DNA from 2 places in the Stenotrophomonas sp. GD03680 genome. Region 2 is predicted to be linked to the other one. Evidence: riboswitches for the same ligand, from Rfam matches in the RefSeq annotation. Region 2 holds a riboswitch; the other holds the start of a gene.

The links. Region 2 has a riboswitch for thiamine pyrophosphate ahead of N5J29_RS05255 (TonB-dependent siderophore receptor). Riboswitches for the same ligand answer to the same signal wherever they lie in the genome.
Region 1: linked by a shared signal. The riboswitch ahead of thiC (phosphomethylpyrimidine synthase ThiC) and the one ahead of N5J29_RS05255 (TonB-dependent siderophore receptor) in region 2 are both predicted to bind thiamine pyrophosphate.

What each region holds. Positions count from the first base shown of each region.
Region 1 covers NZ_JAOCKC010000022.1:195-16,369, forward strand. The annotation lists partial or broken gene N5J29_RS16245 (hypothetical protein) at 1-41, opposite strand, end outside; gene N5J29_RS16250 (BCCT family transporter) at 38-1,615, opposite strand; TPP riboswitch at 1,860-1,960, shown strand; gene thiC (phosphomethylpyrimidine synthase ThiC) at 2,043-3,887, shown strand; gene N5J29_RS16260 (ion channel) at 3,985-4,656, shown strand; gene N5J29_RS16265 (winged helix-turn-helix domain-containing protein) at 4,917-7,229, shown strand; gene N5J29_RS16270 (helix-turn-helix transcriptional regulator) at 7,344-8,243, shown strand; gene N5J29_RS16275 (TonB-dependent receptor) at 8,293-11,172, shown strand; gene N5J29_RS16280 (hypothetical protein) at 11,339-11,548, shown strand; gene N5J29_RS16285 (HDOD domain-containing protein) at 11,617-12,738, opposite strand; gene ppa (inorganic diphosphatase) at 12,890-13,429, opposite strand; gene N5J29_RS16295 (hypothetical protein) at 13,617-14,117, shown strand; gene N5J29_RS16300 (hypothetical protein) at 14,117-14,593, shown strand; gene N5J29_RS16305 (RNA polymerase sigma factor) at 14,673-15,179, shown strand; gene N5J29_RS16310 (FecR domain-containing protein) at 15,285-16,175, shown strand, end outside.
Region 2 covers NZ_JAOCKC010000003.1:207,971-224,145, reverse strand. The annotation lists gene N5J29_RS05290 (acyl-CoA dehydrogenase family protein) at 1-129, opposite strand, end outside; gene N5J29_RS05285 (electron transfer flavoprotein-ubiquinone oxidoreductase) at 386-2,062, shown strand; gene N5J29_RS05280 (c-type cytochrome) at 2,128-2,529, shown strand; gene N5J29_RS05275 (transporter substrate-binding domain-containing protein) at 2,523-6,125, opposite strand; gene N5J29_RS05270 (response regulator transcription factor) at 6,201-6,839, shown strand; gene N5J29_RS05265 (glycine zipper 2TM domain-containing protein) at 7,028-7,288, shown strand; gene N5J29_RS05260 (phosphotransferase) at 7,546-8,670, shown strand; TPP riboswitch at 8,714-8,808, shown strand; gene N5J29_RS05255 (TonB-dependent siderophore receptor) at 8,879-11,068, shown strand; gene pnuC (nicotinamide riboside transporter PnuC) at 11,077-11,649, shown strand; gene N5J29_RS05245 (hypothetical protein) at 11,666-12,085, opposite strand; gene N5J29_RS05240 (Dyp-type peroxidase) at 12,159-13,133, opposite strand; gene N5J29_RS05235 (Ax21 family protein) at 13,354-13,929, opposite strand; gene N5J29_RS05230 (hypothetical protein) at 14,393-14,845, opposite strand; gene N5J29_RS05225 (DEAD/DEAH box helicase) at 15,097-16,175, opposite strand, start outside.

The DNA.
Region 1 (16,175 bases), on a different contig from region 2:
CCCTTCGTGTTTTTCCGGCGCAGGCTGCCGAACACCCTCAATCCGAATCCTGCGCGCGCGCTGCTTCGGCCTGGGTTTCTTCCTGTGCCGCCATTTCGCGCGCGATCCACGCATCGATCATGTGCCGCTGGCGCTGTGCCTGCCGCCGCTCCCGCGTGTACTCCTGGTCCAGTACCCGGTACAGCGAGACCATCACCAGCACCATCAGCAGCGCGAATGGCAGTGCCGAGATCGTGATCATGCCCTGCAGCGCGTCGAGGCCACCGGCCAGCAGCAACGCACCTGCGATCAGTGCGATGCCCACACCCCAGGCCAGCTTGCGCTTGGCGGGCGGGTCGCCTGCCTCGTCGGTGGACATGCTGGCCAGCACCAGCACCGCCGAGTCAGCCGAGGTCACGAAGAAGATCATCAGCAGAACCAGCGCGATGCACGACAGCAGCAATGGCAGCGGCATGCTGTCGAACAGGGTGAACAGTACGGTCTCATAGCCATTGCCCAGCGCCTGTACCAGGTCTGCATGGCCGAAGATCTGCGACCAGATCGCGGTGCCACCGAACACCGAGAACCAGAAGAAGCCCAGCAGCGTCGGCGCCAGTACCACGCCCACCACGAACTCGCGCACGCTGCGGCCACGCGAGATGCGCGCGATGAACGAACCCACGAACGGTGCCCAGGAAATCCACCAGGCCCAGTAGAAGATCGTCCAGTCGGCGACCCACGTACTGGAGGAGAACGGTGACATGCGCAGGCTCATCGTCACCAGCTGGTTCAGGTAGGACCCCAGCGTCGTGGTGAAGGTATTGAAGATCGCGCCGGTCGGCCCGAGCACCAGGACCAGTGCCAGCAGCAGGGCGGCCAGTGCCAGGTTGAAGTTCGACAGCCATTTCACGCCGCGCTCCACGCCGCTGAGGGTGGAGGCCATGTACAACACGAAGGCGACGGCGATGATGGTCAGCTGCAGCGGCACACCGGCATGCACGCCGAACACGCGCTGCATGCCGGCTGCGATCTGGATGGTGCCGAAGCCCAACGTGGTGGCCACACCGATTGCCGTGGCCACCACCGCGGCAATGTTGACAATCCGTCCGATCCAGCCCCGATGATGATGACCGATGATCGGCTGCAGCATGTCGCTGACCAGCCCGCGGCCGTTGCGGTTGAACTGGAACCACGCCATTGCCAGACCGATCAGCGCGTAGATCGCCCACGGATGCAGGCCCCAGTGGAAGAACGCATAGCGCATCGCTGCACGTGCGGCGTCCATGCTTTCCGGTGCCAGTCCTTCCGGCGGCTTGCTGAAGTGGGAGATCGGCTCGGCCGCCCCCCAGAACACCAGGCCGATGCCCATGCCGGCGGCGAACAGCATCGACATCCAGCTGGCCCGCGAGAATTCGGGTTCGGCGTCTTCGCCACCGATGCGCAGGTTGCCGAAGCGGCCGAACGCCAGGTACATCAGGAACACCAGCGCCAGGAACACCACCAGCAGGTACAGCCAGCCGATGCCGCGGATGAGTTCGCCGAGGATGCTCTGCACCACGGCGTTGAAGGGACCGGGTGCTACGCCGGCAAGCAGCACCAGCAACAGGACCAGTGCGATGGAAACACGAAACACCATGAAGGAGCTTCTCCGATCAAAGGGATTGAGGGAGCGAGCAAATGCTTGCAGCGAGGGGCCGGCGGCACTCGAGCGCGAGCCGGGCAGGGGCCGCGATGGCGGCGATGCGTCATCGGTCGCAGCGACACGATGCGCGTGCACGTTACTGAACGCGACGTCATGGTTGCGTTAATTCATCAATGTCGCGTGACGCGCAGCTGCCCTGTAGGCTCGCCCTGTTGCAGGACTTCTATGGTCTAATGCCGGCAAGAAGCGGGGGTACCGCGGCCATCGGCCACGGTTGAGACAGTCCCTTGGAACCTGATCCGGCTCATACCGGCGTAGGGAAGCTTTGCAATGCAACCGAACCCGGACGCGGCCCAAGGGCCGTCCGCGTGCGGGGGCAGTGCGCCGCCGCTTCGTCCCTGACCCTCCTGGACGATGCCCGATGAACGCACAGCTCTCCGCCCTGCAGCAACAGGCCCAGCAACTCTCCGAATCCGTGACCCGGCCGATTCCCGGCTCGCGCAAGATCCATGTCACCGGCTCGCGCCCGGACCTGCGCGTGCCGATGCGCGAGATCGCACTGAGCCGCACGCCGACCCTGTTCGGCGGCGAAGAGAACGCGCCGGTCACGGTGTATGACACCTCCGGCCCCTACACCGATCCTGACGTGCGCATCGACCTGTCCGCGGGCTTGCCGGCCCTGCGCCGTGCCTGGGTCGAAGCGCGGGGTGACACCGAACAGCTTGATGGCCTGAGCTCTTCCTTCGGCCGCGATCGCGAGCACGACCCGAAGCTCGATGCGGTGCGCTTCCCGGCCCGCAGCCTGCCGCGCCGCGCCCGTGCGGGTGGCAATGTCACCCAGATGCACTATGCGCGCCGCGGCATCATCACGCCGGAGATGGAATTCGTCGCCATCCGCGAGAACCAGCGGCTGGACGCGATCCGCGATGCAGGCCTGCTGCAGCAGCATCCGGGCGAAGCCTTCGGCGCATCCATCCAGAAGATCATCACCCCGGAGTTCGTCCGCGACGAAATCGCCCGTGGCCGGGCGGTGCTGCCCAACAACATCAACCATCCGGAAAGCGAGCCGATGATCATCGGCCGCAACTTCCTGACCAAGATCAACGCCAACATCGGCAACAGCGCGGTGTCATCCGGCATTGCCGAGGAAGTGGAGAAGCTGGTGTGGGCGATCCGCTGGGGGGGCGATACGGTGATGGACCTGTCCACCGGAAAGCACATCCACGAGACCCGCGAGTGGATCATCCGCAACTCGCCGGTGGCGATCGGCACGGTGCCGATCTATCAGGCCCTGGAGAAGGTCGATGGCCGTGCCGAGGCACTGACCTGGGAGATCTTCCGCGACACGTTGATCGAACAGGCCGAACAGGGCGTGGACTACTTCACCATCCATGCCGGCGTGCTGCTGCGCTACGTGCCGCTGACCGCCAAGCGGGTGACCGGCATCGTCAGTCGCGGCGGCTCGATCATGGCCAAGTGGTGCCTGGCCCATCACAAGGAGAATTTCCTCTACACGCACTTCGAGGACATCTGCGAAATCATGAAGGCCTACGACGTGACCTTCTCGCTGGGCGATGGGCTGCGCCCGGGCTGCATCGCAGACGCCAACGACGCGGCGCAGTTCGGCGAGCTGGAAACGCTGGGCGAGCTGACGAAGATCGCATGGAAGCATGATGTGCAGACGATGATCGAAGGTCCCGGGCACGTGCCGATGCAGCTGATCAAGGAAAACATGGACAAGCAGCTGCGCGAATGTGGTGAGGCTCCGTTCTATACGCTGGGGCCGCTGACCACGGACATCGCGCCCGGCTATGACCACATCACCAGTGCCATCGGCGCAGCGATGATCGGTTGGTTCGGCACCGCGATGCTCTGCTACGTGACGCCGAAGGAACACCTTGGCCTGCCCAACCGCCAGGATGTGCGCGACGGCATCATGGCCTATCGCATCGCCGCACATGCGGCCGACCTGGCCAAGGGGCATCCGGGCGCGCAGGTCCGCGACAACGCATTGAGCAAGGCGCGCTTCGAGTTCCGTTGGGAAGACCAGTTCCACCTCGGGCTGGACCCGGAGAAGGCAAAGGAATTCCATGACGAGACGCTGCCCAAGGACGCGCACAAGCTGGCGCACTTCTGCTCGATGTGCGGGCCGCACTTCTGCTCGATGAAGATCACCCAGGACGTGCGGGAGTACGCCGAGGCCGGAATGAAGGAGAAGTCCGAGCAGTTCCGCGCTGCGGGCGCGGAGGTCTACCAGCAGGGCTGATCGGACTGGCGTCGCCGGGCGTGCCCCGGCGGCGCTGCATCGCGCGCCTCACGCGCATCCCGTTATCCTCCGCCCATCTTTCCGGGGAAGGGACGCCATGCCTGTTGCCGTGACCACCCGCTGGCTGGCCATCGCCCGCCGCCATCCGTCCGCGTGGCTGCTGGGCGCGCAGCTGCTGGCGGTGATGCTGTATCCCGCGCTGGACGACACGGCCGCCGGCCGCGCCGCATTGGGCATGTTTGGAATGGCGGTGCTGGGCCTGGCGTTGTGGGTGGTCCAGCGCAGCCCGTTGGGTACATGGCTGGCACTGCTGCTGGCGATTCCGGCGGTGGTGTTCTCCATCGCCGGCGCGCTGCTGGACCGCGCCGCGCTGGTGACCACCGCGCAGCTGCTGGAGAGCCTGCTCTACTTCTATACGGCCGGCGCCCTGATCGCCTACATGCTGCAGGACCACAAAGTCACCCGCGACGAACTGTTCGCCGCCGGCGCCACCTTCACCTTGCTCGCGTGGGCATTCGCCTTCGCATTTGGGGTGTGCCAACAGTGGTATCCGGGCAGTTTCCAGGGCAGCAGCGAGGGACCTCAGCGAAGCTGGATGGAGCTGCTTTATCTGAGCTTCAGCTTGCTGTCCGGGGTCGGCCTCAGCGATGTCGTGCCGCTGCATCCGCAGGCACGCGCACTGGTCATGCTGGAGCAGTTCTCAGGCGTGATGTACGTGGCTTTGGTGGTTTCGCGGCTGGTCGGATTGACCATGCTGCGGCGGTTCTGAAAATGAATGGCAGATAAAAATTTCGCGCCCGAAAGGGCGCGAATGATGGTGCGAAGTTATGTGAATGCGTCGGCGAGAGAGAGCCTGATGTCGACCACGCGATAGGCGAGGTAACCGGCATAGGCTAGTATTCGCGCGCTCCATTGTTTTTGCGGTATGCGCCGATGCTTTGTGCGGAGTCTGGCTTTTCGCTGTTCCCCGTTGGGGACGGTATCGAAGGCGAACACTGCCCGGAAACTGTCTCTACTGTTTAGCAAAAAATGAACCGCAGCGAAATCCAGCCCACCGAATCTGATCGGATCCGGATTGGCGAATGTGTCGTCACTTTGTCCTCGCGAGAGGTCGAAGTTGCCGGCGCGCGTCGCCCGCGCCGGCTGACGCCGAAGGCGCTGGGCGTGCTGCGTGTGCTGCTGCGGCAACCCGGGCGCGTGGTCACCCGCGAAGAACTGTTCGCCGAGGTGTGGCCCGATACGCTGCCCACCAACGATGTGCTGACGCAGGCGGTCACCCAGCTGCGCAAAGCCTTCGCCAACGACGATGACAACGGCCAGGCGTATATCGAGACGATCGCCAAGACCGGCTACCGCCTGCGCGTGCCGGTGCAGGCCATGCCCGAGCCCGAAGCGGAACTGGCGGTCGATGCCGAAGGCGCGGCTGGCGATTCCAACGCGGTCGTGGAAGTGCACACGCCAGCCCCGGAGGACATGCGACGCCGTCGCTGGCGCTACCTGCGACGTCGATTGCTGCTGGTGCTGGGCCTGTTGATGCTGGCCGCACTGCTGGTGATGACGGTCCTGCTGCTGCGCCGTGCGCCGGCCAGCTCTCCGGTGGAGGCGGCGGTGGAGAACGGCACGCGGGTGATCGGCAGCCCGCAGCGGCCCTATCGGCTGATCACCGCCACCGCAGGCTTCGAAACCTATCCCACGCTGTCGCCGGATGGTTCGCAGGTGGCCTACGAAGGTGCCAGCGAGGATGGCCTGGGCGGCGGTGCGATCAAGGTACAGACGTCCGGCAACGCGCCGGCGCGGCAGCTGCTTGTTCCTCCTGAGGGTGCGGTTGATCGCTTCCCGAACTGGTCGCCGGATGGACGCGACATCGCCTTTGCCCGCTTCTCCGCCGATGGGGGTTGTCAGGTGCTGATCGCCAGTGCGACCGGCGGCGCGTTGCGTCAGGCCACGCGCTGCGATGGCACCGAGCTGCTCAGCTTCGACTGGACACCCGACGGGCGCGGCCTGGTATTCGGCAGCATGGTGGGCCGCTATGCCCACCGCGGTATCCGAGTACTCGATCTGGCCAGCGGACAGTGGCAGCCGCTGCAGTACGCCGTCGATCAGGACGATTTCGATTACGCGCCGCGCTATTCGCCGGACGGCAAATGGCTGGTGTTCGTGCGCAACCCGCAGATGGGCGACCTGTGGCGGGTTCCTGCCGCGGGTGGCACGCCGGAGCAGCTGACCAGCGAGTCGGCCGAGCTGCGCGGATGGGCCTGGCTTGGCGACGGCCGCACCATCGTGTTCGGCCGCCGGGTCGACAGCGAGGTGCGGCTCTATTACCTCGACATCGAGCGGCGCACGCTGCGTGATGCCGGACTGGACGATGCGCAGTGGCCGGCGGTATCGCGGCATGGCGGCATGCTGGCCTTCGTCCATCGCCGTGCACAGTTCGGCGTGTTCAAGGTGCCGATGCAGGGCGGTGAACCGGAGCGCCTGTTTGCGTCCAGCGGCCGCGACGGTCAACCGATGGCAGCACCGGACGGTCGCCAGCTGGTATTCACCTCTGACCGCTCGGGCAGCTTCGCTCTCTGGTGGGCGGACATGCAACGCCCCGATTCGCTGCGGCCGATCGAGGGCCTGCGCCCGGAAGCACGGCAGGCCCCCGATTGGTCGGCCGACAGCCGGCAACTTCTGGTGGTTGGGCGCGATGCACACGGTCGCGCGGTGGTCTACGAGATCGCCCCCCGCGACGAGCGTCTGCAACCGCTGCCTGTGCCCGCCGAACAACCGCTGCAGGCGCTGTATGGCGCCACGCCCGAGCAGCTGCTGGTGGTCGAACGTGATGCCGACCAGCGTACGCGGCTCAGTCTGTTCGATCGCAGCACCCAACCCTGGCGGCGGCTGGCGAGCATCGACGGCGTCTCCCAGGTCCGCTTCGACCGCGCAGGCCGTCGGGTGCTGTTCACCCGCCTGGCGGCGGAGGGGTTGTGGGCGGCGGACGCGGCGCTGTCCCCGGACAGCGTGCGGCAGATCAGCGAGGACAAACCCAGCCGCTGGCGCTACCGCTCGTGGACGGTTACCGGCCACGACAGCATCGGCTATCTCGGCAGTTCCACCCGCTGCAGCACCATCCTCGTCCGCATCGCCGCCGGGCAGGAGGATGCCGGGCGCTGCCTGGACGCGCAGCGCTTGAGCGCGAGCAACGGACTCAGTGCCAGCGCAGACGGGACGGCCCTGTTTGTCGCTCTGGCAGTCAGTGATGGCGCCGACATCGGCGTGATGCGGCTGCCCGAAAAGGCGCCAGCGCTGTTCCCGGCCTTCTCCAAGATGTTGATGTTCAAGGGAAATGGGCCTTCGTAATTTTTTCGTCGGGATCTCGCCGCGAATTCGTGGCGATCTCGTCGGTCTTTCCTGACGCGGTGCCGCCTGATTGGGCAAAACGGAGGCCTGTACTTGGCAAATCCGTGGTGCACCATGCGTCAACTCTCACTGGCCGATCGTGGCCAATCCGTCTCCCTGGACAAGGCACTCGATGACGTCGTGCCGACCTGTCTGGGCGTGGCCCGGCTCGGCAGCCTGCAGACCGCGGGCAGCAGCTTCACCGTGTGGATGCAGGTGCGCGGCAGCTCCTGGGTGGAGGCCAAGGAGGGGCGCTTCCGCCTGCGCCACGGCGAATGGATCGCGTTCGAGAAGGAATCGCGCCCGCTGGTGCAGGCAGGGCGCAACGGGCTGTGCATCGGCCTGAACCTGAACGTGGAAGCGCTGCGTGTGCTGGCGGAAATGGCCGACTGCGGCCTGTACGCGGGCCGCGGCCGGATGGGCCGCAGTGACGCTCGCGTCGCGCTGCGCCTGTGGCGTGATGCCTTGGCCAGTGGCCACCCGGCGCAGCACCTGCGCCCGCTGCTGCTGCATCTGGCCGGCCTGCAGCGTGGATTGGCCGACAACGTGCAGCGCTGCCCTGGCCGTTCGCGCAGCCGCAAGCGCCAGGTGTTCGGTCGCATGCAGCGCGCCCGCCTCTATCTGGAAGGCAACAGCCACCGCGTCGTACGCATCGGCGAACTGGCCGAGCTGACCAACTTCTCCAGCTGGTATCTCTCCAAGACGTTCCAGAGCCTGTATGAAGAAAGCCCGCAGTCGCTTTCGGCACGGCTGCGCCTGGAGCGCGCCGCCGACCTGCTGCGCGACACCGACATGATGGTGGGAGAGGTCGCCGCGGCCAGTGGTTTCGACAACTGCTGCAGCTTCGCCCGGGCGTTCCGCGCCCGCTACGGGCAGTCCGCTTCGCGCTTCAGGGAAAACGGCGGCTTGCTCCCGCCACAATCCGCAAAGTCTCTGGTTGGTTCGCGCAAATACAGCGCTGCAACGCAATCGTAACGTGCTGGGGTGTTTTAACACGCTGCTAACACGTACCTTGGAGAGATTGATGAACGTTCGTAACCCCGCAGTGCGGTTCGGCCTGCTGCCGGCCGGCATTGCGCTGGCGCTGGCGCCCGCCTTCGCTTCCGCACAGGAAGCACCGGAAGCAAAGGGCACCACCGACCTGGACCGCATTTCGGTCACCGGCTCGCGCATCCGCGGCGCTGCCGTTGAAACCCAGCAGCCGATCGTCACCCTGAGCCGTGAGAACCTGGAAAAGCAGGGCTACACCTCGGTTGCCGACGTCCTGCAGAACCTGACCTCGGCCGGCTCCCCGGCCATCTCCCGTTCGGAGTCGCTGGCTTCGGGCGAAAACGTCGGTGGCTACTACGTCGACATCCGCAACCTGGGCGCGCAGCGCACCCTGGTGCTGATGAACGGCAAGCGCCTGGGCGCGACCACCGCCGGCTACCAGGATCTGAGCCAGATCCCGATGGCCGCCATCGAGCGCATTGAGATCCTGAAGGACGGCGCCTCGGCCATCTACGGTTCGGACGCCATCGCGGCCGTGGTCAACGTGATCACCCGCAAGCGCTTCGACGGCGCTGAAGCCAGCGTCTATGTCGGTCAGTACGGCAAGGGCGACGGCGACACCGAAACCTATTCGTTCACCCTCGGCAGCATGGGCGAGCGCGGCGGTGTCACCATGTCCGCCGAGTACTCCAAGCAGGATCCGGTGTGGGCGAAGGACCGTTGGTTCAGCCGTGACGGCAACGCCGGCCCGAACTACCCGGGTTCGGGCGCCAGCCCGATCAACCAGAAGGGTGGCTTCTGCGACCCGTGCGTCACCCCGAACCTGAAGCAGGGCGAGCCGGGCTATGTCGGCCCGAGCGACCAGCGCTGGTACACCCTGCGTGATGGCGGCAACCCGGCCAACCGCGCCGACTACCGTCTGGAAACCTCCGCTGACGCCGTCAATGCCAACCAGCAGATGATGGTGCAGACCGGTATCGAGCGTAAGTCGCTGTACGTCAACGGCAACTACGACTTCACCGACGCGATCTCGTTCAACGCTGACGTGCTCTACAACGAGCGCAACACCACCCAGCAGATCGCAGGCTATCCGTACCAGTCGGCATCCTTCGACACCCCGCTGTCGGCCGACAGCGCGTTCAACCCGACCGGTGAAGACCTGACCTTCCGCCGCCGTCTGTGGGAAGTGCCGCGCACCACCGAAAGCCAGGTCAAGACCCTGCGCTTCGCCCCGAGCATCAGCGGCTTCTTCGACTTCGCCGGCAAGACCTTCGACTGGGACGTCGGCGCGCTGTGGAACCGCAACGAAACCACCAAGCGTGGTCACGGCGACATGAGCCTGATCGCATCGGAACAGGCGCTGGGCGCTTCGTTCATCGGTGCTGATGGCGTCGCCCGCTGCGGCACCAGCATGTCCGATCCGCTCGCCACCAGCGGCTGCCGTCCGTGGAACCCGCTGCTGCCGTTCGGCGTTGCCGGTGCCGGTTCGCTGGCCGACCAGGCCACCCAGGACTTCCTGTTCCCGTACTTCACCGATACCGGTCTGACCAAGACCACCAGCTTCACCGCCAACCTGTCGGGTTCGATCGTGACCCTGCCGGCCGGTGACCTGGGCTTCGCCGTGGGCGTCGAGCACCGCAAGGAAGAAGGCCGCTTCTCGCCGGATGCCTTCGCACAGTCGGGCCAGTCCACCGGCCTGGGCGCGCAGACCACCCAGGGTGAGTACTCGCTGGACGAGGTCTACCTGGAACTGAACGTGCCGGTCCTGGCGGACATGCCGTTTGCCAAGGAGCTGACCCTGAATGCTGCGACCCGTTACTCGGATTACAGCAACTTCGGCGACACCCTGAACTCGAAGTTCGGCTTCACCTGGCGTCCGCTGGACGAGCTGCTGGTTCGCGGTACCTGGGCTGAGGGCTTCCGTGCTCCGACCATCGACAACCTGTACGGTGGCCTGAGCAGCAGCTTCGAGTCGTACACCGATCCGTGCGGCATCACCGCGCCGGGTTCGGTCAACGGCAACGCGGCCTGCTCGGCGGCGGGCGTCCCGGTCGGTTACACCCAGCTGGGCCAGGGCCTGATTCCGTGCACCTCGACCCCGTGTGCGACGCCGGACCAGTTCATCTCGGGTGCCAACCCGAACCTGACCCCGGAAACCTCCAAGAGCACCACCGTCGGCCTGGTCTGGAGCCCGCGCTGGGTGCAGGGCCTGGACATCTCGCTGGACTGGTACAAGTACGAAATCAGCGACATGATCATCGCTGACAGCGTCGACCGCATCCTGCGTGACTGCTACGTGCTGGGCGATGCTTCGCGTTGCGCCGCGCACACCCGTGCAGGCGATGGCCACATCAACGGCATGACCTACGGCCTGGCCAACCTCGGCCAGATGGAAACCCAGGGCTACGACCTGGGCATCAAGTACCGCCTGCCGGAGCTGGCCATCGGCCAGTTCGCGATCGACTGGCAGACGAGCTACCTGGCCAAGTACGACGAGCAGGGCCAGAACGCTGACGGTGACAACATCACCATCGGCCGTGTCGGTGAGCCGGGCCTGTTCCGCGTGCGTTCGAACCTGGGCCTGACCTGGTCGAAGGGTGACTTCGGCGTGGCGTACACCGCGCGTTACTACTCGGGCATGAACGAAGCCTGCGTGGCCAACCGTCCGTGCGACGACGCCGACCGCTACCAGAACGGTGAGAAGTCGCCGCTGCGCAAGACCGGCTCCAACACCTTCCACGACCTGCAGGTCAGCTGGAAGGCACCGTGGGATGCCACCATCGCGCTGGGCGCCAACAACGTGTTCGACCACAAGGGTCCGATCATGTTCACCCAGCCGAACTCGAGCTTCGCCTACTACGGCGGCTTCGACGTGGGTCGCTTCCTGTACATGAAGTACACCCAGCGCTTCTGATCCATCGAAGTGCGATAGCAGAACGAGGAGGGCGGACCGCAAGGTCCGCCCTTTTCGTTTCTGTAAGGGAATTCTGATCAGGTCGGGAAAGTGAGTGCGGTCACTGTCTGCTCTTGTCGCATTCAGCACAGTAGGTGCGTCCAATACCGGACACTGGGAGATGGATATGAAGCGCACGCTTTTCCGCCAGGTATCGGCCGCCGTCCTGATCTATGCAACGCTGGTGGGCTCGCTGTCCGCACAGAACATCATCGTCTGCGGCGGCGGTGTGTACTGCGAGCAACTCCGGCTGGAGTGCCTGGCCAAAGGCAGCGCCCCGGCCCTGTGCGAGCGTCAATGGCGTCTGTGCGTGCTGGACGCCTGTCCGCAGCGCTGAGAGAGAAAAAAGGGCGCGTCCGTTGGACGCGCCCTCATGCGAGGTGACGGCAGTCGCCTGCGTGCTGCTCAGGCGTCAGTGGGTGTCAGCCCCATCAGTGCATTGGCATGCTCACGCCACTGCGGCAATCGATTGAGTACGCCTGCGCGCTGCAGATAGTCCTCGTCAACGGGATCGCCGTTGACCAGCGCCAGCGCCACGTGCACCGCGCCGGTCACCCAGAAACTGCGGGTCGTGGCGCGTTGCGGCTGCAGGTGGAACGCCACCGCTTCGATGATCGGCATCGGCAGGCCCCACAGCCCCAGCAGGTAGGCGCCGGCTTCGGCGTGCCCGGGACGGAGGTCGCCGGCCAGCGCAGGCTCGCTGCGCTCGTTGCGGACGCCCGGCAACAGCAGGCCGATGTCAGCCAGCAGCGCCGCGGTGGCACCCAGTTCCGCACTGGAATCGGGCAGCAGGCGGGCGGCCAGGCGCGAGGCGAGCAGGGCGCGCTGCTGCAGCGAGTTGCGTTCGGCCGCAGACAGCGTCGGTGCCGAGAACACCTCGCTTGCCAGGACCAGGTCGCGCAGGGTGGACAGGCCCAGTCGGGTGACCGCCGTGCGCAGATCGGCGATGGTGCGGCCCTGGCTGAAGAAGGCCGAGTTGGACAGCTGCAGGACTTTCGCGGCGATGGCAGGATCGGCGGCGACCAGTTTGGCCACGTCGGCGCTGTCGGTATCGTCATCGTGTTCCAGGGCCTGGGTCAGGCTCAGGTACAGGTGTGGCGGCGAAGGCAGCTTCTCGATGCGGCCGATGGCATCACGCAGGCGCGGGCTGTCCAGCACCTCGCGCAGCTCTTCCAGGCTGGTCAAGGCCTCCAGCAGCACTTCCGGCGCCAGTGGCAGCGGCAGGAAGCGGTGGGCAACGCCGATCAGGCGCGCCGGTGGTGGCCGGTTGCCGTGCTGGGCATCGACCAGGGCGATACGGATGGTTTCCGGGCGCAGTGTCCGGATCTGCCCCAGCAAGGTGGTGGCATTGAGGTCCGGCAGCTGCGGGCAGACGATCACCGCGTCCACGCCCTGCGTCGCCACTGCCGTCATCGCGGTGTGGCCGTCGGCGGCGGTCAACGGCTGCCAGTCTTCCCCAAGATCGGCAATGAATTCGGTCAGCTCGGCCGGCAGGCTGGCTGCATCTCCAACAAGCAGAATACGCACGACACAATCCCCTGGCTGTCTCGACGCTGGATGTCGACGACGTGTGAAGTGACGCAATTTACCTAATACAGCACCCGGAGTGCTGTGCCGTGGTGTTGAAACGTGACCCGCATCGCTCCGGCAGGACACACCGGAGCGACGCGGTTCAGGATCAGGCCTTGCTGCCTTCCAGGTAGCGCGCGTGCGCTTCGACCAGGATCTGCTTGGCTTCCGCCGCGCCGCCCCAGCCGTCGAGCTTGACCCACTTGCCCTTTTCGAGGTCCTTGTAGTGCTCGAAGAAGTGGCCGATGCGCTCCAGCCAGTGGCTGGAGACCTGCTCGATGTCCTCCACGTGGGCATAGCCGCTGAAGATCTTGGCGACCGGCACGGCCAGGATCTTCTCGTCGCTGCCAGCCTCATCGCTCATCTTCAGCACGCCGACCGGGCGGCAGCGCACCACCGAGCCCGGCACCAGCGGCAGCGGCAGCACCACCAGCACGTCGGCCGGATCGCCGTCGCCGCACAGGGTGCTGGGCACGTAGCCGTAGTTGCACGGGTAGCGCATCGGGGTCGACAGGATGCGGTCGACGAAGATCGCGCCGGTTTCCTTGTCCACTTCGTACTTCACCGGCTCCGAGTCCTTCGGGATCTCGATGATGACGTTGATTTCTTCCGGCGGGTTCTTGCCGGGCGAGACGAGTTCCAGACCCATGGTCGTGCTCCAGGTGGGGATGTAGGCGGATAGCCCTCCATTTTATGCCTTTGCAGGCCGCTGTGCAGGTGGGGCGACCCCTACAGGCCGCTGCGCAGGTGGACGACCTGCGGCGCCCGCCTTGCCCGATGGGCCCGGAAGGCCGGCCGGCGCAGGCTGCTGGCTCGTTCCCTGGGAGATATCCGCCATGTCCTGGACAACCCGCTGCTGCGGCACGTTCCTGTTGTTCGCAACCCTGCCGGCGCTGGCACACGCCAGCCATGTCGACCTTGTCGACTACCCCTCGCCCCAAGCCAACTGGGACCGCTTCCACCGGTTGCAGGCGTCGCTGGTGCGCGAGTTCGACGGCATCTGCGCCGACACCTTCTGCGAAGGTGAGTACAGCAACTACCGGGTACTGACGTTCCGCTGCGCCGTTCAGGCCGACGCCGGTACCGTACGCCACTGCGCCTGGGGCATCGTGGCCAGCGAGCTGCGGGTCGAACCGGTCCGCGGCGAAGTGCAGGTGGACAATGCGCGCTGGATCTGCCCCGTCACCCTTGGGGAGGGGATTCCGGTGGAGGTGTTCCACGCGACGCTGGAGCAGGAGGAGGGCGCGTTCGAGCCCTTCCCCGGAACCGATGTGACGGTCTTCGACACACTGCCGACCTGCCTGGGGCGGCCGGGCAATGCCGGGGGGGCCGCCTGATGCGCGCGCTGAAGAGGGTTGTTCTTGCAGGCCTGATGGGGCTGGCCGGCGCGGCACACGCTGCGCCGGCCTATGTGGATGCACGCCTGGTCCCCAGCCAGGCGGCTGGGTGGCAACGCTTCCTGGCGGTCGAACGGTCGCTGCGGCAGAGCTTTGACCACGTCTGCGGTGACACCTTCTGCGAAGGCGAATACAGCAATCTGCTGCCGATGCGGTTGCGCTGCTCTGTGCATGCGGCGAGCGGCGCCATCCAGAGCTGCATCTGGACCTTCGCCGGCAGCGCCACCACGGTGGCTGATGATGGACGGATCGATGTCGACCTGCGCAGTTTCGCCTGTCCACTGCCCGTGGCGACGGGAACACGGCTTGAGGACTTCCTGCGTGCGCTGGAGCAGGCCCCGCCCGACCGTGCGATCCATGTGACGCCGCCGGGCAGCCGCATTTCGATTCACGAAGGGCTGATCGGGTGCCTGTGATCGCCTCAAATGAGAACGTGACTGATTCGCATTGACGGTGTAGCATGCGCGGCGCCCTCCCGTCGTACCGGCTCCGCGCATGCCATCCAATGCCGCCACCCTCACCGAACTGCTGATCCGAGAGCGGCCGGCGCTGCTGCGCCGGGTGCAGCGCATCCTGGGGGGCGACCCGGGTGCGGAGGACGTGATCCAGGCTGTCTGGTTCAAGGCCCGCGGGGTGGGCAACGCCCCGTTGATCGACAATCCCAGGGCCTATCTGTACCGCCTGGCAGCCAACCTGGCGACCGATCATGGACGCGAGTCGACGCGCCGCAACCGCCTGTTGGCCGATCACTACCTGTGGGGACCGGACGAGGCTACGTCCACGTCCACCGAAGAGCAGGTGATGGCGCAGGATGAGCTGCAGCGTGTCCTCGATGCGGCCAGCCACCTGCCGGAGCCGACCCGCACCATCTTCCGGCTCAATCGGCTGCAGGGCCTGACCCAGGCCGAGATCGCGCGTCATCTTGGCGTGTCGGTCACCACCGTGGAGAACCACATCCGCGCCGCGTTGCAGCGCCTGGCCTGGGCCCGCAGCGGCCGCTGAGCGGACGCGCTTGGGGATGGGGCTGGCTCAAACGTCTTGATGGCTGGACTGTACCTGCGGTCCAGTTCCCTCTCCCCGCGCGTGAATATTCCTGTCCGCCAGCCAATGAGCCCGCCGAACACTTCTTCTCCCGCCGCCTGCGAAGACGTCGTGGCCGAACAGGCCATGCGCTGGATCGCATGGCTGGCATCGGGCGACATCACCGATGCTGGCATGTGCGAATTCGAAGAGTGGCTGGCGCAACCGGGCCATCGCCACGCCTTCGAGCAGCAGCGCACGCTGTGGCGCAGCCTCGGCCCCCGGCCGGCTGTCGCGTCTGCGGTGCGGCGCCGGCGTCAGCGGCTGCGCTGGATGACGGCTGCCGCTGCCGCCCTGGCGATGCTGATGGTCTGGCCCGAGGCGTCCCTGCGCTTGCAGGCGGACCACCGCAGCCGCCAGAGCGTCCAGCATGTGCAGTTGCCCGACGGCAGCCGTGCGGTGCTCGACGCGGACAGCGCGATCGCCGTGCACTTCGATGCGGGCACTCGGCGGGTCGATCTGCTGCGTGGCCGCGCCTGGTTCGAGGTGGTCGCCGATCCGCAGCGGCGCTTCAGCGTGGCCGCAGGCAACGGCGTGGTTGAAGACATCTCCACGGCATTCTCCGTGTCGCGGGTCGAGGAAGCGGTTGAAACCCAGGTCGGGCAGGGCAGGGTGCGCGTGGCCGCCCCGGCCGACAGTGGCTGGACCTATCTGCAGGCGGGGCAGCGTGCGCAGTACGGTTCCGCGTCCGGCGTCGTCCGCCTTAGCGATGTCGCTGCCGACAGCGTGGGTGCGTGGCGCCAGGGCGAACTGCTGCTTGAGCAGGCCAGTGTCGCCGATGCAGTGCATCTGCTCGGCCGCTATCGTGCTGGTCCGACCTTCGTGCAGGGCGACCTTTCGACCTTGCCGGCCGTGAGCGCCGCACTGCGTATCGATCGCCCCGAACAGGCCCTGGATGCACTCGCGGAGACGACGGGG
Region 2 (16,175 bases):
GTCGAAGGCATCGCCGATGATCGGCAGCACGCGCTCGTTGGTGAAACGCGCCACGCTGTCCTGTACTGCGCGCTCTTCCTCGCTGAGCAGGGAACGGACATCGAACAGGTCGTACGGATCCAGGGCCATGGCACTCACACGCAGTCGGGACCGGGCCATTGTCGGTCATCCGGGAAGCGCGTGCCGACCAAGGTCGGCTCCCATCCGGCTGCAGGCGTACGCTGCACTGCAGCAATCACGACGTGAACATCGGCGATCTAGCTCGATCACGCGCGTCCCGGTACCCTGACACATTCAAACAACCGTTTCGCCGTGGCTGCACGCGCGATTTCCAGGCAACCGCCGGTGGCCCTGCTACCGGCACTACCCACGAGTCATGCAATCGATGAGCGCTGAAGCCAACGCCCTGCCCCCGCGTGAAGTAATGGAGTTCGACGTGGTGATCGTCGGTGCCGGCCCAGCCGGGCTGGCCACCGCGATCCGCCTGCGCCAGCGTGCGATCGAAGCCGGCCGCGAACTGTCGGTGTGCGTGCTGGAGAAGGGCTCCGAGCCCGGTGCACATGTTCTGTCCGGTGCGGTGATGGACCCGCGCGCCCTGACCGAACTGTTCCCGGACTGGGCCGAACGCGGCGCACCGCTGAAGCAGAAGGTCACCCGCGACGAGTTCCTGTTCCTCAGCGAGACCGGGTCGCGCAGCACGCCCAATGCGCTGCTGCCGGAGTGCTTCCACAACGAAGGCAACTACATCATCAGCCTGGGCGAAGTGACCCGCTGGCTGGCGCAGCAGGCCGAGGCGCTGGAGGTTGCGATCTTCCCCGGCTTCGCCGCCGCCGAGGTGCTGTACGGCGACAACGGCGAAGTGATCGGCGTGGCCACCGGCGACATGGGCATCGAGAAGGACGGCAGCATCGGCCCGGCCTTCGAGCGCGGCATGGCACTGCACGCCAAGTACACGGTCTTCGCCGAAGGCGCGCGCGGCCACCTCGGCCGCCAGCTGATCGCCCGCTACAAGCTGGACGAAGGCAAGGACCCGCAGGCCTACGGCATCGGCATCAAGGAACTGTGGCAGATCGACCCGGCCAGGCATGAGCCGGGGCTGGTGGTGCATGCGGCCGGCTGGCCGCTGGACAGCGACACCTACGGCGGCGCGTTCCTGTACCACGCCGACGGCGGCAAGGTCGCCATCGGCTACGTGGTCGGCCTGGACTACAAGAACCCCTGGCTGAGCCCGTTCGAGGAATTCCAGCGCTTCAAGACCCATCCGGATATCCGCAAGCATCTGGAAGGCGGTACCCGCATCGGCTACGGCGCGCGTGCGATCACCGCCGGCGGCCTGCTGTCGCTGCCGAAGACGGTGTTCCCCGGTGGCGCGCTGGTCGGTTGCGAGGCCGGTTATCTCAACGCCAGCCGCATCAAGGGCAGCCACGCCGCGATCAAGACCGGCATGCTGTGCGCCGACGCCGCGTTCGACGCGCTGGCCGCCAACCGCCAGCACGATGAACTGAGCGCCTATCCGCAGGCCTTCGAAGCCAGCTGGCTGTTCACCGAACTGCAGCAGGCCAAGAACTTCAAGCAGTGGTTCAAGAAGGGCCAGACCGTGGCCACGCTGATGACCGGCGTGGAGCAGTGGCTGCTGCCCAAACTGGGCGTGCGCAATCCGCCGTGGACGCTGCACCGTACGCAGCCGGACCACGCCTGCCTGGAGCCGGCGGCCCAGCACACCCGCATCAGCTACCCGAAGCCGGACGGGGTGCTGACCTTCGATCGTCTCAGTTCGGTGTTCCTGAGCAGCACCAACCACGACGAGAACCAGCCCAGCCACCTGACCCTGAAGGACCCGAGCATTCCGGTGAAGGTGAACCTGGCCGAGTACGCCGGCCCGGAAGCGCGCTACTGCCCGGCCGGCGTGTACGAGTTCGTTGGCGAAGCCGACAACGCACGCCTGCAGATCAACGCGCAGAACTGCGTGCACTGCAAGACCTGCGACATCAAGGATCCCACCCAGAACATCGTCTGGGTGACCCCGCAGGGCGGCGGCGGCCCGAACTACTCGGGCATGTGACCGCAGCGGGCTGCGACCGCGTGTCGCAGCCCGGCCCGCGGCGGCCACGGCTATCCTCTCCGCCCATGCGTGCCTTCCGTCTGCTCCCTGCCCTCGTCCTGCTGCTGGCGTGCAGCGGCTGCCAGCGCACGGCCACGCCACCGGCCACACCTGAGCAGGCGCGACAACAGGCGATGCAGCGCGCATTCGAACTGTGTGCGGGCTGCCACACGGTGCAGGCCGGTGGCATCCACCGGTTCGGCCCCAACCTGCACGGTGTGATCGGACGCCGCGCTGGCAGCCTGCCCGACTATGGCTATTCGCAGGGCATGCGCCGGGCCGACATCGTCTGGACCGCGCAGACCTTGGATGCCTTCCTGCAGTCACCAACGCAGCAGGTGCCCGGCACGCGCATGTACAACGCGTTTCCCAGCGCCGAACGACGTGCGCTGGTGATCGCTTACCTGCAGCAGCAGTCCGCTCAGTGAGACAGCCCCTGCAGCTGCTGCTGCAGGCGTGACAGGAACGCCTGGACCTCGGCGAACAACGGCGCGCTGTCCACTTCTCCGGCGTCTTCCAGGCGTTCGACCAGGGCATTGGCCTGCGTTGCCAGCGCGTGCGCGCCCACCGCCCCGAGCCCGCCGGCCTGGCGATGCAGGTGCAGGGCGGCGGCCTCGCGGTCGCCGGCCTGCACCGCACGCTGCACGGCCGCGATATCCACCTCGCTGGCCTGCAGCAGGGTGGCGGCCAGCTGCACGGCGACCGCATGCGAACCGAAGCGCCGCTGCAGGCCCGCCAGGTCCAGCGATGCGTCGCCCTCCACCGCTGCGGACGACTCGGCGGTCGCCTCCGGTGCCACGGACGCCTGCGGCAGCCATCGCATCAACGCCGCGCGCAGCGTAGCCAGCGACAACGGCTTGGCCAGCACCTCATCCATGCCGGCCTCGCGGCAACGTCGCGCGTCGTCGTCCAGCACGCTGGCCGTCAATGCCAGTACCGGCATGCGCGCCTGGCCCTGGCGGCCTTCGCGCTCGCGCAGCAGGCGGGTGAACGCAAAGCCATCGAGAACCGGCATGCGGCAATCGGTGATCACCAGGTCGAAGCGTTCCGACGCCAACCGGTCCAGCGCCTGCTGGCCATCACTCACCAGCACGTGCGGAAGGCCCAGCTGCTGCAGCCGCCAGGCCATCATCGCCTGGTTGGTCGGATGATCCTCGATCACCAGCACGCGGCTCTGGCGCAGCGCGGTCGGCAGCAGCGCCGCCTGCTCGTGCTCGCTCGCCAGCACGGCGACGTCCTCGATGCCGGCTTCCACCAGCGACAGACGGACCTCCGCGCGGGTGCCCTCGCCGAGCGTGCTCTGCAGCGTCAACGTGCCGTCCATCATCTGCACCAGCCGCTGGCAGATGCTCAGGCCCAGGCCGGTTCCGCCATGGTCGCGCTGGATGTACGCACCGGCCTGGGTGAACGGCGCGAACAGGTGCTGCAGCTGTTCCGGCGCAATGCCCATGCCGGTATCGATGACGCTCAGGCACAACGGCTGGCTGCCATCGGCGGTGGTCGGCCCGAGCACCTCCAGCCGCAGCCACACATCGCCCTGCGCGGTGAACTTGATGGCATTGCTGAGCAGGTTGAAGACGATCTGCCGCAGGCGCACGCCATCCACTTCATGCGCCGCAGCCAGCTGCGGATCGATCTGCACGTGCAGGGCCAGGCCACGCGCGCTGGCCTGCGCCGACATCAGCCGGCACACGCCTTCCAGCAGGGTCCGCAGTGACAATGGCACCGGTTCCAGGCGCAGCGCACCGGCTTCGATGCGCGAGTAGTCGAGGATGTCATCGAGGATCTGCCGCAGCATCTGCGCAGAATCCTCGATCACGGCAAGGATGCGCTGCTGTTCTGCATCCAGCGGCGAGTGCGCCAGCACTTCCAGCATGCCCAGTACACCGCTCATCGGCGTGCGGATCTCATGACTCATCGTGGCCAGGAAGCGTGATTTGGCCTCGGCCGCCTGTTCCGCCTCGATCTTGGCCGCCGCCAGCGCATCGGCCTGTGCGCGTGCCTGGGTCACGTCCACCCAGTAGCCGCTCCAGGTGACGGCACCGGCCTCGGTGACGTAAGGGTGAGCCTGGCTGCGTACCCAGCGCGCGGGCGTGCCGTCATCACCCGGCAGCAGGCGGAACTCGAAGGCCAGCGGCGCGAACTGGCGGGCCGCCTGGTCGATGGCCTGCAGCACGGCCTGGCGGTCGGTGTCCTCGATCCGCGCCAGCAGCGCCTGCGCATCCTGCTCGGCACGCTGCCGCGGAATGCCGAACAGTGCCTGCAGGTCGCCGGCGATGAAGGGGAAGGCCAGGCTGCCGTCCGCGTCGCGACGTGCCTGGTAGACCACCGCAGGCAGATTGTCGGTGACCTCGGCCAGGCGCTGCTCCAGATGGCGGCGACCGGCCACCTCCCGGCGCAGCCGCCAGTGACCGACGCCATGCACCACCGCCCCGGTCAGCAGCACCAGCAGCAGCGGAAGGCCCCAATGCAGCACGGTGTCCCAGTCCACGCCACTGCGATACTCCACGGCCAGCCAGTCGCCCCGCAGCGCCTCATGCTCCCGCGGTGACATCTGCAGCAGCAGGCGGTCGAAGGTGGTCGCCAGGGCGGCATGGCGACGGTCGACAGCCAGCGCCAGCTGGTCGCCGAATCCGGCCGGCGCAAGGATCTGCAGACGGCCCGGGAAGCGGTTGCGCAACAGGTGATCGACCAGGACCAGGTTGCCCACGTAGGCATCGGCCTCGCCATTGGCCAATCGCTGCAACGCCTGCTCGCCACTGCGCGCGGGAATGATCTTTGCCCGTGGCGCCTGCTGCAGCACGTAGCCGCGCAGGCGTTCCGGGTCGGACAGCAGCACGCGCTTGCCCTGCAGATCGGCCAGCCCCAGGATCGCCGGGCTGTCGCGCGTGCCGACGATCACGCTCGGCACGCTGATGAAGGGCTGGCTGAACACCCAGTCCGGCCCCAGGTAGCGCGAATCGGTGGGAATGCCCATCACCGCCTGCACCTCACCCTGCAGCGCCTTCTCGCGCACCTCGAACCAGTCGTGGCTGGTTTCCACCTCCAGGTTAGCGCCGACCTGGATCAGCCGCCGCAGGTACTCGCTGGTCAGGCCGCTGGGCTGGCCGTCGTCGTCGGTGAACGAAAGCGGCGCGGCATTGGGCGCGAAGGTGATCTTCAACGGCTGCTGCAGCACGCGCTTTTCGGCCTGGCTCAGGGCCAGCTGCGCCGACGCGGACCATTCCGGAGGCCGCAGCCAGCGCTGGGCCAGCGCGTCCCGCTGCGCCTGGCTGGTGGCAGCCAGCGCAAGATCCAATGCCTCGGCCAGCGGTTGCTTGCTGTTGGGGACGCCGAAGTGCGCCCGCTCCGGCGGCAGATCGCTGGGCCGCAGCAGCACCACTCCCTTCAGCTGATGGGCCGCGATCAGCTCGGTGGCGACATAGGCATTACCGATATAGACGTCGGCCTTGTCGTCTCTGACCATCTGCAACGCCGCCAAAGTGCCATTTGCGACAAGTTGTCGAGCGCGTGGAAATCGTGCACGCACCTGCGGTGCGGTCAGGAAATCCTGCTCGATCACGACGCGCAGTCCGTCAAGATCCGGCATCTCCGAAGCACGCAGGTCTCCAGGTCGTCCGACCACCGCCAGCGGCGCTTCGACATAGGCCGAGGTGTAGACCATGCAACGGGTTCGGTCGGCACTCAGGCCGATGTTCATGACCACATCGATCTCGCCCCGGCATGCCGCGTCCAGCACGGATGTCCAGTCCGGATAGCGGCGTGCCTCGACTTTCACGCCCAAACGACGAGCCAAAAGCGACAAGTAGTCCGGTCCCAGGCCGACCTGCTGGCCTTCGTGGATCGACTCGAAAGGGGGCCAACCGCTGTCATACTGCCCGACGACGATGCGAGGGTGCGCGGTCAGGTATTCGCGTTGCAGGGGACTCAACGGCAATGGGCCGGGCGCGAGTTGCGCCCAAGCGACGGCAGGACCCAACATGGCCAGCAGCAGGACCCGCCCGCGAACAGCCCAGCTACGCATCGGCGTTGATCTCCTAGAATCCTGCCAGGAGCCGCGATGGTCGCGGCCCGGCGTGCCCGGTGGTCATACTAGAGCATGAGCTTGCGCATCATCATCGCAGACGACCACCCCGTGGTCCGTATCGGAACCCGCGCCGTCATCGAGTCCAGCGGCGTTGGCCAGGTCGTCGGTGAAGCCGACAGTGCCCAGGCGCTGATGGCGCTGCTGACCAGCCAGCCATGCGACCTGCTGGTCACCGACTATTCGATGCCCGGCAGTCCCCAGGCCGATGGCTTCGCCATGATCGGCATGATCCGGCGCCGCCATCCCGACCTCAAGGTGCTGATGCTCAGCGTTTCCAGCAACCTGGCGATCCTGCGCATGGTGCTCGACAGCGGCGTGCTCGGCCTGGTCGACAAGAGTTCGTCGATGGACGAGCTGCCGCAGGCGATCCAGGCGGTGAACCGCGGCCAGCTCTATATCAGCCGCAGCCTGCGCGAGCGGGTCGAGGCCGCCGGCAGCTGGCGCATGCGCGAAGGCGACGGCAAACCGCTGTCGCCGCGCGAACTGGAGGTGCTGAGGTTGCTCGGCACCGGCATGACGGTGAAGGAGATCTCGGTGCAGCTGCACAAGAGCGTCAGCACCATCAGCCGGCAGAAGGGCGATGCGATGCTGAAGCTGGGCCTGAAAGGCGATGCGGAGCTGTTCGACTATCTGCGTGACGGCAAAATCTGAATCCTGTCCATCCGGCCATTGAACTTTCAGGCAGGCTTCATGCCGCCTGACGCTAGATGAATACGCACGCCGCCCAGTGGCCCACGCAATGTTCCGGCAATCTCCGGGCGCCAGCGTGGTCACTACGGCAGCCAGGGCGCCCGCGCCCTCCCTGCCCACCGTGGCATGCCCCTACAGGAGAACCGAACATGCTCAGTACTTCCGCTCTCAGCTTCCGTGGCGTGGCGATGGCCCTGGCCCTGCTGGCCGGTGTCGCCGTGGTCAGCGACGCCAGCGCCATGTCGAGGAAGGACAAGCGCACCGTCGTCGGTGCGGTGGTGGGCGGCGTCGCCGGCCACCTGATCTCCAATGGCGATCCGGCCGCCACCGTCGGCGGTGCCGTGGCCGGCGGCGCGATCGGCAACCTGACCACCCCGGACCACCCCGGACCGCCACGACCGTCGTTATGACCGCCGCTACGACCGCGGCTACCAGCGCGGCTACGACCGGGGCTATGGCTATCGGGACCGCGGTCATGACCGCCGCTGGCGCGACAGCGACCGCCGCTACTACCACGACCGCGGTCGCCACCGCGGCTGGTAACCCTCGCCGGCACTGCCCGGCATCACCGGCAAACGGGCGGGTCGATGACCCGCCCGTTTGCGTCCGGGCCGTCCATGGCGTTGAATGCGCAGCCCTGGATGACTCCTTTGCCCCCGGCCCCCGCATGACCTCCACCGCCCACCGCGTGCAGGGCCTCAACAACGATGAGGTCGCTGCCGACTGGCCCGCGATCGATGCAGCCGAGGTTGCCTGGCTGGCCCGCCGTTATCCGGTGCTGGACGCGGACAGCGCCCTGCGTTGGCACAGCCCCCGGCCGTTGTCGGCCGCCGCGCTGGTCGAGGGTACCCGCGGCCGGGTGTTCATCAAGCGCCACCACCGCAGCGTGCGCAGTGCCGCCTGCCTGCAGGAGGAACACCGCTTCATCGCCCATCTGGACGCTGCCGGCGTGCCGGTGGTGAAGGTTCTGCCCACCGCCGGAGGCGACAGCGCCATCGAGCATGGGCCTTGGACCTATGAACTGCATTCACCGGGGGTGGGTGACGATCTGTACCGCGACGCCGCCTCCTGGACGCTGCTGACGGACATCGCACGGGCGCGTTCTGCCGGACGCATGCTGGCCCGGCTGCATCAGGCCGCCGCCAGCTACCACGCCCCGCAGCGCAGCACGCATGTCCTGGTGGCACGCGACGAGCTGATCCGCGCCGCCGACCCCATCGGCGCGCTGGAAGCGGGTCTTCCCGACCGCCCGGGACTGGCGCGCTACCTGGCACGGATTCCGTGGCAGGCGCAGCTGCGCCGCGACGTCCTGCCCTGGCATGCCGGCCTGGCCGCGCGCCTGCCCGCCGAGCCGCCGCTGTGGGCGCACAACGACTGGCATGTCTCAAACCTGCTGTGGCGCGGCGACGACGTCAGCACCGTGCTGGATTTCGGCCTCGCCTCACCCACCAGCGCGCTGTTCGACCTGGCCACCGCGATCGAGCGCAATGCCGTGGCCTGGCTGGAGCTGGAGCGGGGCCATGAGGCGGTGCGCATCGACATCGCGCTGGCGCTGCTCGACGGCTACCGCGAAGTGCTGCCGTTGTCGGCCACCCGCCTGCACCTGCTGGCGGACCTGCTGCCGATGGTCCACTTCGACTTCGCACTGTCCGAAGTGGAGTACTTCGAAGGCATCACCGGCTCGACGGCGAACGCCGATGTCGCCTGGTATCCCTTCATGCTGGGCCATGCCGCGTGGTTCGCCAGCGCACCCGGCCAGGCCCTGCTGCAGGCGCTGCATGCCGCCGCCTGAAGGGCATCGGCTCGCAAATCCCTGCCATCTGTAGTGAAATAGCGGCCTGAAGCGGGGGTGCCTGGATCTGCAGGCTGAGAGAGTCCCTTGGAACCTGATCCGGTTTGCACCGGCGTAGGGAGCTTTGAGCCGCAACCACACCCCCGTTCCGGGCCGGTGCACCTGCGCGCCGTCGCTTCGTCTCCCCTGTTGTCCGAAGACGAATCGAATGAACCGCTGCCTGCGTCCCACCCTGCTCGCTCTCGCCCTCTGTGCCGCGCTGCCACTGCATGCCAGCGAGGCTGGAGCCTCCCCCGACCTGGCAGCCGACAGCGGCGAACGTTCGCCCACCGAGCTGGCAGCGGTCCGCGTGCAGGCCGGCAGGCCGGCGGCCGACAGCGCGCGGGTCAGTGCATTCGGCGCCGGCTCCTGGAAGGACACCCCGGCCTCGGTGAACGTGCTCGAACGCGACTACCTCGACCGTCGACAGGTGCGCTCGTTGTCCGAACTGGCCAGCAACGACGCCTCGCTCGGTGATGCCTACGCGCCGGTGGGCTACTACCAGAACGTCGCCATCCGCGGCTTCGCGCTCGATGCCGCCACCGGCTACCGCTTCAACGGCCTGGCCATCGCCGGCGAACAGCGGCTGGCGCTGGAGAACGTGCAGGCGGTGGAGATCCTGAAGGGTGAAGCCGGCCTCGCCGCGGGGGTGATGGCACCCGGCGGCATCATCAACTACATCGGCAAGCGCCCGGCCGAAGTGCGCACGGCTACCCTTGGCACCGATTCGGAAGGCTCGCGCTATGCCGCCGTCGATGTCGGCCACTGGATCACGCCGCGTTTCGGCATCCGCCTCAATGCCGCCTGGGAGGGCAGCGAGTCCTACGTCGAGCACGCCGACGGCCGCCGCAACTTCTATTCGCTTGCAGCGGACTGGCTGATCGGTGAGCGCGGCAAGCTGGAAGTGGACGCCAACTACCAGACCAGTTCGCAGCGCTCGGTGTCCGGTTACCAGCTGCTGGGCGCACGGGAGCTGCCTCGTGGCGTCGACCGCGAGCACCTGCTGGGCTATCAGCCGTGGCAGCGCCCGGTGGAGATCGCCAGCACCAACATCACCGCCGTACACACCTACGACTTCAACGAGCGCTGGCAGTCGCGGCTGTCGGTGGGCCACAGCCGCTCGGTGATCGACGACAATGTCGCCTTCGCCTATGGCTGCTACTACGCCGACGCATGCGCTGACGGCAGCGTGCCCGGCAACTACTTCGCCCCCAACGGCGACTACGACATCTACGACTACCGCAGTCCGGACGATACGCGCCGCAACCAGCAGGCACGTGCCGAGCTGCGTGGCCGCTTCGACACTGGCAGCGTCGGCCACCAGCTGACGGTCGGCGCCGACACGTTCCGCCGCACGGTGGACAGGCGACCGAGCGTCAACGAGTACGTAGGCAGCAGCAACATCCACGACACGCAGGTGCCGGTGTACGAGCCCTCGCCGCTGATGCCCGGCCCGTCCGCACGGCGCCTGGACAGCCGCCAGACCGCCGTGTTCGCGCTGGACCGCATACAGTTCGGCGATGACTGGCAGTGGCTGGCTGGTGGCCGCTTCGTCCGCCTGGACGAGCGCGCGTACGACAAGCGCGGCACGCCGCAGCGGCACAGCCGGCTGTCGCGCTTCCTGCCGCAGACCGCGCTGGTATGGAAGGCCACCGACCAGCTCAATGCGTACGCCAGTTATGTGCGCGGCATTGCGCTGGGCCAGGAGGCACCGTTCTGGACCTCCAACGCCGATGCCTTCCTGCCGGCGGTGCAGTCACGGCAGCTGGAAGCCGGCGTCAAGTACGTGCCAGCTGCCTCGCTCACCCTGGGCGCCGCGCTGTTCCGCATCTCGCAGCCCTACCAGTACGCCATGCCGGATGACAGCGATGCCGGTTACACCTTCGTCGAGCGCGGCACGCAGACCCATACCGGCCTGGAGCTGACCGCCAACGGCCAGCTGACCGATGCGCTGCAGATCGTCGCCAGCGCCAGCGTGCTGCAGGCGCGTGCACGCGATACCGGCACGCCGGGCCAGGAAGGCCATCAGCTGGTGAACGTGCCGAAGGTGCGTGCCAGTGTGCATCTGGCCTACGCACTGCCGTTCGTGCAGGGCCTGGATGTCACCGGTGGCTGGCGCTATGCCGCCGCCAATGTGGCCCGTGCCGACGGCGGCGTACGCGCGCCGGACTATTCGGTGTTCGATGCCGGCCTGCGCTTCCGCCACCGCGTGCATGAGCGCGCCGTGACCTGGAACCTGTCGGTGGACAACGTGTTCAACCGCTTCTACTGGCGCGACACCGGCAGCAGCGGCGGTGACTACTACCTGTTCCCCGGCGCACCGCGACAGGCACGCCTGTCGGTGACGTTCGCGCTGTGAGCGGCGCCGTGCTCGAGTGGACCGCCGCGCTGTGCAGCGTGCTGGGCGTATGGCTGATGGCGCGCCGGCGGCTGGCAGCGTGGCCGGTCGGCCTGCTGTCGGTGGCGCTGTACGGCCTGGTGTTCGCCGAGGCCAGGCTGTACTCCGACACGCTGCTGCAGGTCGCCTTCGCCGGCTTCCTGGTCTATGGCTGGATCAACTGGCGCCAGCACGCCGCCGATGAGGGCAGCATCCGCATTGTGCCGCTGGCACGCAGAAAACTGCTGCGTGACCTGATCATCGGCCTGTGCGGTGGCGTGGCGCTGGGCACGGTCATGCACACCTTCACCGATGCCGCGCTGCCATGGCTGGACGCGATGCTGACCGCCCTGAGCCTGGTCGGCCAGTGGTGGCAGGCGCGCCGCCATGTGGCGTGCTGGTGGGTGTGGATCGGGGTGGACGTGGTCTATGTGGGCGCGTACCTGTTCAAGTCGCTGCACGTCACGGCCGCGCTGTATGTGTTCTTCCTGGGGCTGGCGGTATTCGGCCTGCGCGCCTGGAGTGCGGCGGCGCGGGAGCGCGAGCTGCTGCCGGCGCGGTAGTGCCGCGCGGTACACCTCACTTCGGCTGCAGCACCAGCCCCAACCGCAACGGCTGGCGCATGTCGGCCGGTGGCGCCGACGACAGCGGCGCCGACTGCAGCGTCGCGCCCAGATCCGCGTCCGCCTGCGCATCGCCGAGACTGTCGAATTCCAGTTTCGCGATGCGGCCATCGGCTGCGATCCAGAGGCTGACCGGCAGCGGCGTGGGCACCTGTGGGTGCGCCTGCAGCCAGGCCAGCACGCGCTGCACCTTCGGGTCCTGCTCCTGCTGCAGGCGCTGCTGCAGCTCACTGCCTGCCGTGGCGGCGTAGGCCATCCAGTGCGGTGGAGCCTCATCGGCCGAGACGGCCCCGGCGCCGCCCAGCGCCAGAAGGCCGATCAGCGATGCCAGCGGTCGCCACCAGCGGCGACGGTCGGCGCGAAGTACGGATTCCATGGCAGCACCCTCATGCAGTCGTCCAGCGCTCCATCGTCGGCGGCGCGGATGACAGGCAGATGGCGGGCAGGCATTACCCGCCCAGGTCGGCCAGCACCTTGCGCGAAGGCGCGAAGAAGGTCACGCCGGTCATCGCGGTAGAGAAGTCCAGGATGCGGTCATGCAGCGGCGCAGGGTTGCCGATGAACATGCGCTCGAGCATCTTCTCAATCACCCACAGGCGGCGCGTGTAGCCGATGAAGTACGTACCGTACTCACCGCGCCCCGGATTGGCGAAGGGCATGTTGTCGCGCAGGATGTCGTGCTCGCCGTCGGCGTCCTCGATGGTGCACAGCGTCTTGTGCGACTTCTGCGCGTCGGCCGGCGCATCGTCCAGCTCGGTGTTGTCGTGCTTGGTGCGGCCGATGATCGCCTCCTGCACCTCGGTCTTCTGCGCGCGCCATGCGTCGAGGTTGTGCAGGTACTTCTGCACCACCACGTAGCTACCGCCGGCATGGGCCGGATCCTCGTCACCGACGATCGTGGCTTCCGGCAGCGACAAGCCTTCCGGATTGGCCGTGCCGTCCACGAAATCGAGCAGGTCGCGGCCGTCGAAATAGCGGAAGCCGGCCACCTCATCGACCGTCTCCACCGCATCGCCGAACGCCATCAGCAGGTTGCGCTCGAACGCCACGATCAGGTCCATCGTGCGTGCCCGGATGTGGTACAGCAGATCGCCCGGGGTGGACACCGCGGTGTGGGTGGCGCCCTTGATCTCGCGGAACGGATGCAGTTCGCGCGGCGGCGTGCTGCCAACCAGCGGCTGCCACACACGGTGGCCGATCGCCACATTGCAGGTGAAGGTCCGTTCGATCTCGCGGATGGCCGTGTTCTTGATCAGGTCATCGGTGCTGGCCAGCACGTCGCGTACCTTCGCGATCGAGTCCGCATCATCCTTCACCTTCAGCACCAGGAAGGCGGCCGAGTGGGTCAGCGGCGCAGTGATCTGCTGCGGCTCGTTGTCGAGCGTGTGATTGAGGGCGGTGATCGGTGCGGGCTGGGAATTCACGGCAGTTCCTGCGGGCTTGAGGCGGGCGCATCGCGCATGGTGCAGCGATGTGCGGGCGATCATAGCGGAACGGCTTCCGCTGCGACGGAGCGGTTCTCAGTCGCGCGCCTGCCGCTTGGGGCGCAGAAAAGTGAAGCCCGGCGCTAGGCCGGGCTTCGATGGCGTGCGGGAGAGAGAGAGAGTCACACGCCAGTTACACGCACTAACGACAGAGCGTTTCTTACCAGGTGAAGCGCGGGCCGACGAACCACTCGCGGTCGCCTGCCTTGGCCAGCTTCACTTCGCCACTCAGGCCCCAGTTCTGGTTGAACTTGGCGGTGGCACCGACACGGCCGTAGAACTCGCCGTCCGGGTTGTAGCCGTGCTTCTTGCTGAAATCTTCGTAGCCGGCCAGCGCGTAGCCTTCCAGGTACGGGTTGAACGCGGTGCGCACGCCCACTTCAGTGGAGTAGCCATTGAAGTCCAGGCCGCGCTTCTCGTCGTACTTCTGATAGGCCACGCGGGCCACCAGGTCGGTGTTCGGTGCGATGCCGTAGTTGTAGCCGACACCCAGGCGCCACTGGTCGACGTCATTCTTGAAGCGGTCGGTTTCCTGCGCGCTGTAGTCGCCGAAGATGTGGAAGTTCGGGTGGACGGCCACCGAGCCCTTCACGCCCCAGCCATCGGCGTCGCCGCCCTTGGCATCGGTGTTCACGTAGCCGCCTTCAACGTAGTTGTACGACAGGCCATCGGCAGCCGATGCAGCGAACGGCAGGGCAGCCAGCAGACCCAGGGCAAGCAGCGAATTCTTGTTCATCGGGACACACCTTTAATTATTTTGGTTTCGTCGACCGCCTCCCGGGAGGGGGAGAGAGGAGAGGCGGTCGACAGGTGTGAATTATCCGTTTGTTGGCGAAATCAGCCCTGAATATTGAACTGACCGGTACATGAATGAAGTTGCTGTTCAGGGAACTCTGGAGCTGGTCGACAGTAGCCATGCCCCCATAGTTCGTGCCGATTGCACAAACTATGGGAGCAATCACCTACACAGACTATAGGGACAAATGCGATCTTGGATCAGAGTCCTCTGCTCGCTGGTCCCAAGCTCGCCCAACTTGGCGGGGCCTGACGGCGAGGCTTGACGGTCACGCGCCGAGCGTACGCCATCGGTGATCGGATGGCCGAGTCACCAAAGCTACCTGAAAAGTGACGCCCTCAGCCGGGTGGACGCCGGACGAGTAGTATCGATCGGCCCAAAAGGGGGCTAGTCGGTGGCTGCGCTAGTAGCGCCCGTCGAGCAAGCGGCCACCGTCGTTTTCGTATTCCTCAGATTCATTGCCGGTGGCATCAGCCGCTTGTGAGGCGGCTTCTTGCGCTTGCAGATCGGCGTACTTCTGGCGATCTTCGACGAAGGCTTCGCATCCTTCGATGAAGGACTGAGAGGTGCCGCCACACTCCAGCGCATCAGAGACGTCGTTTGCCTGAGCCCACGCAAAGCCGGCTTCATGACCTGAGCAATCCAGCGTGCAAGTGTAGTTTCCGCTGTCTTCTATGGCGTAAGGATCAACATTGCTGAGATCAGCCCCAGCGCCGTCCCTGTCGGCTCCGTATTCTTCGTACGTCGCTTGCCTTGCATCTTCTGCTGCGGCAGCGGCAGCTTCTGCGTTAGCTTCGTAGTCGTTGTAGTCGCCACGGCGCCCGCAGGCGGCGAGAAGCACAGAGGCGGCAAGCATTACTTGAAGTCGCTTCACACTGGCCCCCGTTTAGCTGCCAATGAACGAAACCAGAAAGAGGAGCGTGGATCGAGAGTACGCCGTACTGAGCTACGCTTAAGGCCGCGCCGTCAGATCGACGTCCAAGGCAGTGAGAACAGGCTAACTGTCAAAGCACCGCCCTGCAGTCAGGGCGAGCTGTTGGGTTAGATCGGCAAGAGGGACGTCGCCACAATAGAGAGACGCGAGCAGCCCTGCTTCACTACTCATGGCTACCTCAGCACTTCGTACACTTGGTGGGCCGACCGCACTCGAGCCAATGTCTCAGCCCACTTTTCCGGGTGTATTGGGGCAAGTACCATCGGCCTGACTTCGGTCCAGAGCTCATGAATCCCGCGACGGACCATAGAGAGATTTTTTACATAAGAGAGCGCAAGAAGTTCAACTTCTGCGTAACCCTCCTTGACACAAGCAGACAGCTTTGAAGCACTAGCCGGAGACTCGCCGTCGTCGGCAGCTGTCCTCCGCTTCGCTCTAATTAACTGCTCCGGAAGACCAAAGATGAATGCCAGATCGGGAACTACCCTCAAGACAAATATTCGCGAGCACTTGCACTTGCCAGCACTACTAGCTCCGATGGCCTGTGAAACCTCCATCTCTATAAGTGACTTGCCCTCCATCCACATGAGCAACAACTCTTGAAGCCGGGGTATAGCCCACTGACCTCTCTCTTGGTCCGAGCTAAGTCGCGCAAAGTCTTTTTCAAAGAGCCCCTCAAGATTCCCCTTCCTCACTAGCTGCGGAACCAATGAGGGGTCTTCTGCAAGCCAGCCAAAGACCCATTCGACCCACTCTTTCACATTCGCGAACTCATCTGGGCAGCTCCTCTGCATATGGCTTTCCAAGCCCCTGATGACAACGGGCTCAACTCCCGTTGAAGCCGCCAACTTGTCTATCCAGTCTGGATTTTGCTCAGCACCGAATTCGTCCCTGAACCTAGCTACCGCCTGGGAGCTCAAGTCCACCCAATCTTGGATCCCCCGGGCCCTTGATGAGAAGGCCCCCATCGTTCTTCCAAGGTACTCGCGAACAGCGGATCTAGAGGACTCGCGATCAAAGGAAATTGGGAGTCTTCGAAGCATGTATCGGGCAGTTTCATCCAACTCGACTGTAGATTCATGCATCCGGTCAAGCACTCGAACAAGCGGATCCTCAACTGCCAAACATTGGTCGCTCTGAGAGAAGACCTGCCTTAGCTGATTCCAATAACGGCTGATAGTGTTGGACTGACCGTCGAAACGCATAACCCTACCGGGGACAACTAGGACGAAGCCGAATGAATTTTCCCCCG